2 regions of the Bradyrhizobium sp. USDA 4454 genome follow, and region 1 is predicted to be linked to the other one. Evidence: riboswitches for the same ligand, from Rfam matches in the RefSeq annotation. Region 1 holds a riboswitch; the other holds the start of a gene.
The links. A riboswitch is a leader RNA that binds a small molecule or an ion and turns the genes downstream of it on or off. The one in region 1 is predicted to bind glycine.

Region 1 (4,171 bases):
GTCAATCGGTTTCGATCCGGATCGGACGTACACAAACGAATGAGGCCGCGGGCCGGATTTTGGCTTTACAAAATCCTCGGCGGAGATTTTCGTGAGCGCCGCGCGACGCCGGCGCCGTCAGAACAACAAGAGAGAACAACGATGAACCCCGCCAATCTCCCCTTTGATTCCGAAGCGATGCTGCAGGGCCTGCGCAGCTGGGTGGAATGCGAGAGCCCGACCTGGGATGCTGCCGCGGTCGAGCGCATGCTCGATCTCGCCGCGCGCGAGATGGCGGTCATGGGTGCGACGATCGAACGCATCGCCGGACGCCAGGGATTTGCCGGCTGCGTCCGCGCCCGCTTTCCGCATCCGAAGCAAGGCCAGCCCGGCATCCTGATTGCCGGCCACCTCGACACCGTGCACCCGGTCGGCACCATCGAGAAGCTCACATGGCGCCGCGAAGGCAACAAATGCTTCGGGCCCGGCATCTTCGACATGAAGGGCGGCAACTATCTGTCGATCGAGGCGATCCGGCAATTGGCCCGCGCTTCCTTCACGACGCCGCTGCCGATCACCGTGCTGTTCACACCCGATGAAGAGGTCGGCACGCCGTCGACGCGCGACATCATCGAGGCGGAAGCCGCTCGCAACAAATATGTGCTGGTGCCGGAGCCCGGCCGGCCGAACAACGGCGTCGTCACCGGCCGCTACGCGATCGCGCGCTTCAATCTGGAAGCCATCGGCAAGCCGAGCCATGCCGGCGCGACGCTGTCCTCCGGCCGCTCCGCGATCCGCGAAATGGCCCGGCAAATCATTGCCATCGACGGCATGACCACCGAGGACTGCACCTTCTCGGTCGGCATCGTGCACGGCGGCCAGTGGGTCAATTGCGTCGCGACGACCTGCACCGGCGAAGCGCTCAGCATGGCCAAACGGCAGGCCGATCTCGATCGCGGCGTCGAACGCATGCTGGCGCTGTCCGGCACCGCCAACGACGTGACCTTCAAGGTGACGCGCGGCGTCACGCGCCCGGTGTGGGAGCCGGATGCAGGCACCATGGCTCTGTACGAAAAGGCGAAAGGCCTCGCGGCCGCGATGGGCCTCGATCTTCCGCACGGCAGCGCCGGCGGCGGGTCGGACGGCAACTTTACTGGTGCGATGGGCATCCCCACGCTCGATGGGCTCGGCGTTCGCGGCGCCGATGCACATACGCTCAACGAACATATCGAGGTCGACAGCCTGGCCGAGCGCGGCCGCCTGATGGCGGCGCTGCTGGCGACGCTGGACTGATTTGCACTGCACAACACGTTGGCACTGCCGGATCGAAATTTAGCCTTGTCCAATTTTAAGGCTTCGCCTACGGTCCGGCCGTCCAACGCGACGATGCGGGAGAGATCGAGGCGACAACATTCGTGTTGTCAGCTTCGGCGCCGACGGAGCAACCGCCCCGGAAACTCTCAGGCAAAAGGACCGTATCGTCAGGACGATCTGGAGAGAGACGGACATGGCCGCAGATCAAGGGCCGTGACGTCCACCGAAGGGGATAGTTCGCGTCCGGGCTGCGGCCCGATGCGGATCAAGCTCTCAGGTACCGTGACAGATGGGGCGCTGAAACAGCCGGTTTCACCGGCGGTTCGGCGACTCTAACCCACGGGAGCCTGAAGACCATCATGCCACATATCGCGATCATTGGCGCCGGCATCACCGGCGTGACGACGGCCTATGCCCTGCTCGAACGGGGCTACAAGGTGACTGTGCTCGACAGGCACCGCTACGCCGCGATGGAAACTTCGTTCGCCAATGGCGGACAGCTTTCCGCCAGCAACGCGGAGGTCTGGAATAGCGCCGCAACCATTCTCAAGGGGCTGCGCTGGATGCTCAGAAGCGACGCGCCGCTGCTGATGAACCCGAAGCCGAGCTGGCACAAATATTCCTGGATCGGCGAGTTCGTAGGCCACATTGCGCGCTATCGCAGCAACACCATCGAGACCACGCGGCTCGCCATCGAAGCGCGCAAGCATCTGTTCTCGATCGCCGAGCGCGAGAACATCGCCTTCGATCTCGAACGCCGCGGCATCCTGCACGTCTATCACGACAAGGCCGGCTTCGAGGCGGGCCTCAAGGTCAACACCTTGCTGCAGCAAGGCGGCCTAGACCGCCGGCCAGTGACGGCGGACGAGATCCGCAGCATCGAGCCCGCGCTGCAGACGGCCTGCTATGGCGGCTTCTTCACGCCGTCGGACGCGACCGGCGATATCCACAAATTCACGCGCGGCCTTGCCGACGCCTGTGCGCGGCGCGGCGCGAGCTTCATCCATGAGGCCGACGTCGATACGATCGCGCGCGACGACGACGGCTTCCGCATCGGCTGGAACGAAATCGCGTCGCACGATGCCGAGCCCGCGACGCGGCACGAGTTGCTGGCGGACGGCATCGTGATTTGCGCCGGCGTGGCAAGCCGACACTTCGCCGGTCTGCTCAACGACCGCGTCAACGTCTATCCGGTGAAGGGCTATTCGATCACGGTGCAGCTCGATGCGCCGCAAAGCCGGGACGCCGCGCCGACCGTCAGCCTGCTCGACGAAGCCGCCAAGATCGTCACCAGCCGGCTCGGCGCCGACCGCTTCCGCGTCGCCGGCACCGCCGAGTTCAACGGCTTCAACCGCGATATCAGGGCCGACCGCATCCAGCCGCTGGTGGATTGGGTGCGGCATCATTTCCCCGGGGTCGATACGTCGAAAGTCGTGCCATGGGCGGGCCTGCGCCCGATGATGCCGAACATGATGCCGGTGGTACGTGCGGGACGGATTCCCGGCGTGTTCTACAACACCGGCCACGGTCATCTCGGCTGGACGCTGTCGGCCGCAACCGCACAGATGGTCGCAGGTGCGATCGACGATTGGCGCGACCTCGATACCCCGCCGATGGCGCCGGCGTTCGGTGGCGGGCTCGACGGCCTAGATTCCAACGCGCGCAAGGCTGAAATCAATCCACCTTCCAGTGGACTGCTTCGAACGTCATCGGAGGAATAATCGCACCAACAGGACTGATTAGCTGCATCGCAAAAACCGCAGCGCCGATGGCACGGGACTTGCTCAACTTCTACCCCGTGTTGGCTACCATCTGTGCTACGGTCCGGTGTGCAACGGTCCCGCTGGGGACTTCATCGACCACAACCCAACGGATCCAATTTGCTCGGATATCTGCTTCGCCGCATCCTCGCCGCCATTCCCGTGATGGGCGTGGTGGCCCTGTTCGTGTTCCTGTTGCTGCGGCTGACGCCGGGTGATCCCGCCGCCATCCTCGCCGGCGACAATGCGACGCCGGAACAGCTCGAACGAATCCGGACCTCGCTCGGTCTCAACGAGCCGATCTACATCCAGTTCTACACCTGGGTCGCGAAGCTCCTGCATGGCGATCTCGGCGTCTCGCTGATCTCGAACAAGCCGATCCTCGAGATGATCGGCCCGCGCCTCGAGCCGTCGATCTCGGTCGCGCTCGCAACCATCGTCCTCTCGATCCTGGTGGCGGTGCCGCTCGGCGTGATCGCGGCGTGGAAGCACGGCACCTGGATCGACCGCGGCGTGATGGGGCTCTCGGTGCTCGGTTTCTCGGTGCCGGTGTTTGTGATCGGCTATGTGCTGATCCAGGTGTTCGCGATCGATCTGCGCTGGGTGCCGGTGCAGGGCTTCAAGAGCATCTCGGCCGGCTTCGGTCCGTTCTTCGAACGCATCATCCTGCCGACCTGCACTCTTTCCTTCATCTACGTCGCGCTGATCGCGCGCATGACGCGGGCCTCGATGCTCGACGTGCTGGGTGAGGATTACGTGCGCACCGCGCGCGCCAAGGGCATCGGCGAGGCCGGCGTGCTGCTGCGCCATGCGCTGCGCAACGCCGCGGTGCCGGTCATCACCGTGATCGGCTCCGGCTTCGCGCTGTTGATCTCGGGCGTCGTCGTCACCGAGAGCGTGTTCAACCTGCCCGGAATCGGCCGCCTCACGGTCGATGCGGTGCTGGCGCGCGACTATCCGGTGATCCAGGCCATGATCCTGTTGACGTCGGGCATCTATGTCGGCGTCAATCTCTTGATCGACGTTGCCTACACCCTGCTCGATCCTCGTATCCGGTACTGAGCAATGGCGATCGAAACCCTTCCCGAAGCCTCGATTCCCGTCACCCGGCCGTTCCG
Region 2 (4,171 bases), 170 kb from region 1:
GCGACCGCGCTCTCGCTGGTCACCGAGATCAGGCCGATGTCGCCGGTGCGGCGGACATGGGTGCCGCCGCAGAGCTCGACCGACCAGCCGAGCGCATTCTGGCCGTGCTCGCGGGCGCTCTTGCCCATCGAGACGACGCGAACCTCGTCGCCGTATTTCTCGCCGAACAGCGCGCGCGCACCGGCCTCGCGGGCGTCGTCGACGGCCATCACACGGGTCGTCACCTCGTCATTCTCGAGCACGACCTCGTTGGCGATGTCCTCGACCCGGGCGAGTTCTTCCGGCGTGATCGGCTTCGGGTGCACGAAATCGAAGCGCAGCCGATCGGGCGCAACCAGCGAGCCGCGCTGCGCGATGTGATCGCCGAGCACCTGGCGCAGCGCCTCATGCAACAGATGGGTCGCCGAGTGGTTCGCGCGGATCGCCGAGCGGCGCGCGTGGTCGACCTCGAGCTGCAGCGCGGTGCCGGCCTTCAGCGTGCCCTGCTCCACAGTGCCGACATGCACGAACAGATCGCCGGCCTTCTTCTGCATGTCGGTGACGCGGAACCTGACACCTTCGCCGGTGAGCACGCCGATATCGCCGACCTGACCGCCGGACTCGGCATAGAACGGGGTCTGGTTCAGCACGATCGCGCCGCTCTCGCCGGCCTTGAGGCTATCGACCTCGGCGCCGTCCTTGACCAGCGCCGTCACCACGCCTTCCGCGCTCTCGGTCTCATAACCGAGGAATTCGGTTGCGCCGAGCTTCTCGCGCAGCGGGAACCAGATCGCTTCGCTCGCCGCCTCGCCCGAGCCCGCCCAGGAGGCGCGCGCCTTGACGCGCTGCCGTTCCATCGCGTCGGTGAACGCGGCCTGGTCGACGCTGATGCCGCGTGACTTCAGCGCGTCCTGGGTCAGGTCGAGCGGGAAGCCATAGGTATCGTACAGCGTGAAGGCGGTATCGCCGTCGAACATGTCGCCCTTCTTGAGGCCGGCGCTCTTCTCGTCGAGCAGCGACAGCCCCCGCACCAGCGTCTTGCGGAAGCGGGTCTCTTCGAGCTGCAGCGTCTCCTCGATCAGCTTCTCCGCGCGCACCAGGTCCGGATAGGCCTGGCCCATTTCGCGGACCAGCGCCCAGACCAGGCGATGCATCAGCGGCTCGCTCGCGCCCAGGAGCTGCGCGTGGCGCATCGCGCGGCGCATGATCCGGCGCAGTACATAGCCGCGGCCCTCGTTCGACGGCAGCACGCCGTCGGCGATCAGGAACGCCGACGAGCGCAGATGGTCGGCGATCACCCGGTAGGACGCGACGTTCTGCGCGCTCGGACCGTGGCCGAGCGCCGACGAGGCGGCGTCGATCAGATGGCGGAACAGATCGGTCTCGAACACGCTCTCGACGCCCTGCAGGATGCAGGCCATGCGCTCCAGACCCATGCCGGTGTCGATCGAGGGACGCGGCAGCGCCACGCGCTCCTCCTTCGTCACCTGCTCGTACTGCATGAACACCAGGTTCCAGAATTCGAGGAAGCGATCGCCGTCCTCCTCCGGCGTGCCCGGGGGACCGCCCCAGATGTGCTCGCCGCGGTCGATGAAGATCTCGGAGCACGGACCGCACGGGCCGGTATCGCCCATCGCCCAGAAATTGTCCGAGGTCGGGATGCGGATGATCCGGTCGTCCGAGAAGCCCGCGATCTTCTTCCAGTAGCCGGCCGCCTCGTCGTCGGTGTGGTAGACGGTAACGAGCAGCTTGTCCTTCTTCAGCCCGAAATCCCTGGTGATCAGATTCCAGGCGAGCTCGATCGCGCGCTCCTTGAAGTAGTCGCCGAACGAGAAGTTGCCGAGCATCTCGAAGAAAGTGAGATGGCGCGCGGTGTAGCCGACATTGTCGAGGTCGTTATGCTTGCCGCCGGCGCGCACGCATTTCTGCGCCGTGGTGGCGCGCTGATAGGCCCGCTTCTCGATCCCGGTGAAGACGTTCTTGAACTGCACCATGCCGGCATTGTTGAACATCAAGGTCGGGTCGTTGCGCGGCACCAGCGGCGACGAGGCCACGATCTCGTGGCCATTCGCCTTGAAGTAGTTCAAAAAGGTCGACCTGATATCGTTGACGCTGCTCATGTTCATCCAATCGGAAAAAGGGGCCGGCCAGCCGCAAAAGGGCGTCATTTTCCGGCCGAACGCTTTTAGACATTGCCAGCTGCGCTGTCCAGAAACTGTGCAGCCGGATCATGGGCTTGCCGCAACAGCACAAAGCCCGTTGATAGTTGTCCGGGTGCGTTGACAGTCTTGGCGGCGCCGTGTTTTCTACCTACCTGTTAGCTACCCGTCACGTCGGGAGAGACCGGCCTTACCGCCGGCGCCGAAGGAGCAACCGCCCCGGAAACTCTCAGGCAAAAGGACCGCGTGACGTCTGACATCTGGAAAGAGGCGCTGGGGTTCTCCCCGATTGCGTCCGCCGACGGGATAATACTCTCAGGCACAGCGACAGATGGGGCTTTCTGCAGGTTTCTCAAGGGGAAATAGGTCCCCGGCGGGAACCGCGAGGGCCCTGTGATGCGTGCGCACGAAACTTCCCCGCTGAAACAGACCCCGCTGCACGCACTGCATCTGGCGCGCGGCGCCAAGATGGTGCCGTTCGCCGGCTATGACATGCCGGTGCAGTACACGGCTGGCGTCCTGAAGGAACACCTGCACACCCGCAAGGACGCCGGCCTGTTCGACGTGTCCCACATGGGACAGCTCGTGCTGAAGGCCAAATCCGGCAAGGTCGCTGATGCGGCGCTCGCGCTGGAAAAACTGGTGCCGCAGGACATCGTCGGCATCGCGCCGGGACGGCAGCGCTACGCGCAATTCACCAACAATGATGGCGGCCTGCTCGACGATTTGATGGTGGCGAATTTCGGCGATCATCTGTTCCTGGTGGTTAACGCCGCCTGCAAGGAAGCGGACGAGGCGCATCTGCGCGCCAACCTTTCTGACGCTTGCGCGATCGTGTCGCTGGCCGACCGCGCGCTGATCGCGCTGCAGGGGCCGAAGGCGGAAGCGGCGCTGGCAGAGCTTTGCCCAGATGTCAGTTCGATGAAATTCATGGACGCCGGCCCGCGCCGCGTCGCCGACACCGACTGCTTCGTCTCGCGCTCCGGCTACACCGGCGAGGATGGTTTTGAGATCTCGGTGCCCGCGGACAAGGCGGAAGCCCTGGTCACGGCGCTGCTCGACAATCCCGACGTGCTGCCGATCGGGCTCGGCGCGCGCGACAGCCTGCGGCTTGAGGCCGGGCTCTGCCTCTACGGCCACGATATCGAGACCACCACGACGCCGGTCGAAGGCGCGCTGGAATGGTCGGTGCAGAAGGTCCGCCGCAGCGGCGGCGCCCGCGCCGGCGGCTTTCCCGGTGCCGACAGGATTCTCGCGCAATTCGCTGATGGCGCCTCCCGTCGCCGCGTTGGCCTGCGGCCCGATGGCCGTGCGCCGGTGCGCGAAGGCGCAGCGCTGTTTGCCGATGCCAACTCCGCCGAGCCAATCGGCAAGGTGACCTCGGGCGGCTTCGGACCGAGCCTCAATGCGCCGGTCGCGATGGGCTATCTGCCCACTGCCCTTTCCGCGGTCGGCACCACCGTTTTCGCCGAAGTGCGCGGCCAGCGGCTGCCGCTGAAGGTCGCCGCCATGCCCTTCGTCCCCAATACCTACAAACGCTGAAGGATCGATCCCCATGACGACGCTGTACACGTCCGACCACGAATGGCTCCGCATCGAGGGCGATGTCGCCACGATCGGGATCACCGATTATGCGCAGTCGCAGCTCGGCGACGTCGTGTTCGTCGAACTACCCAAGATCGGCCGCAGCCTGAAGAAGGCCGAGGCCGCCGCCGTCGTCGAATCCGTCAAGGCCGCCTCCGACGTTTACGCGCCGATCACCGGCGAGGTGGTCGAGGTCAACGAGGCGCTCACGGCCGATCCCGCGCTGGTCAATTCGGATGCCGGCGGCAAGGCCTGGTTCTTCAAGATGAAGATATCAGACAAGGGCGAACTCGGCGGCCTGATGGATGAAGCCGCCTACGCCGCGCACACCGCCTGAGAGAATGAAGCAGATTGCGACCACACACTCACTGTCATCGCTCGGCCTGACCGGGCGATCCAGTACGCCGCGGCCCTTCAGCTTAACCACTGATATCCCGGCGTACTGGATA

Region 2: linked by a shared signal. The riboswitch ahead of gcvT (glycine cleavage system aminomethyltransferase GcvT) and the one ahead of ACVIW0_RS14575 (D-amino acid dehydrogenase) in region 1 are both predicted to bind glycine.

Annotation. Positions count from the first base shown of each region.
Region 1 is NZ_JBTRCN010000001.1:3,170,392-3,174,562, reverse strand. Features, by position in the region: gene ACVIW0_RS14580 (M20/M25/M40 family metallo-hydrolase) at 142-1,272, shown strand; glycine riboswitch at 1,359-1,465, shown strand; glycine riboswitch at 1,469-1,584, shown strand; gene ACVIW0_RS14575 (D-amino acid dehydrogenase) at 1,653-3,014, shown strand; gene ACVIW0_RS14570 (ABC transporter permease) at 3,174-4,115, shown strand; gene ACVIW0_RS14565 (ABC transporter permease) at 4,119-4,171, shown strand, end outside.
Region 2 is NZ_JBTRCN010000001.1:3,003,100-3,007,270, reverse strand. Features, by position in the region: gene alaS (alanine--tRNA ligase) at 1-2,099, opposite strand, end outside; glycine riboswitch at 2,304-2,392, shown strand; gene gcvT (glycine cleavage system aminomethyltransferase GcvT) at 2,535-3,680, shown strand; gene gcvH (glycine cleavage system protein GcvH) at 3,694-4,059, shown strand.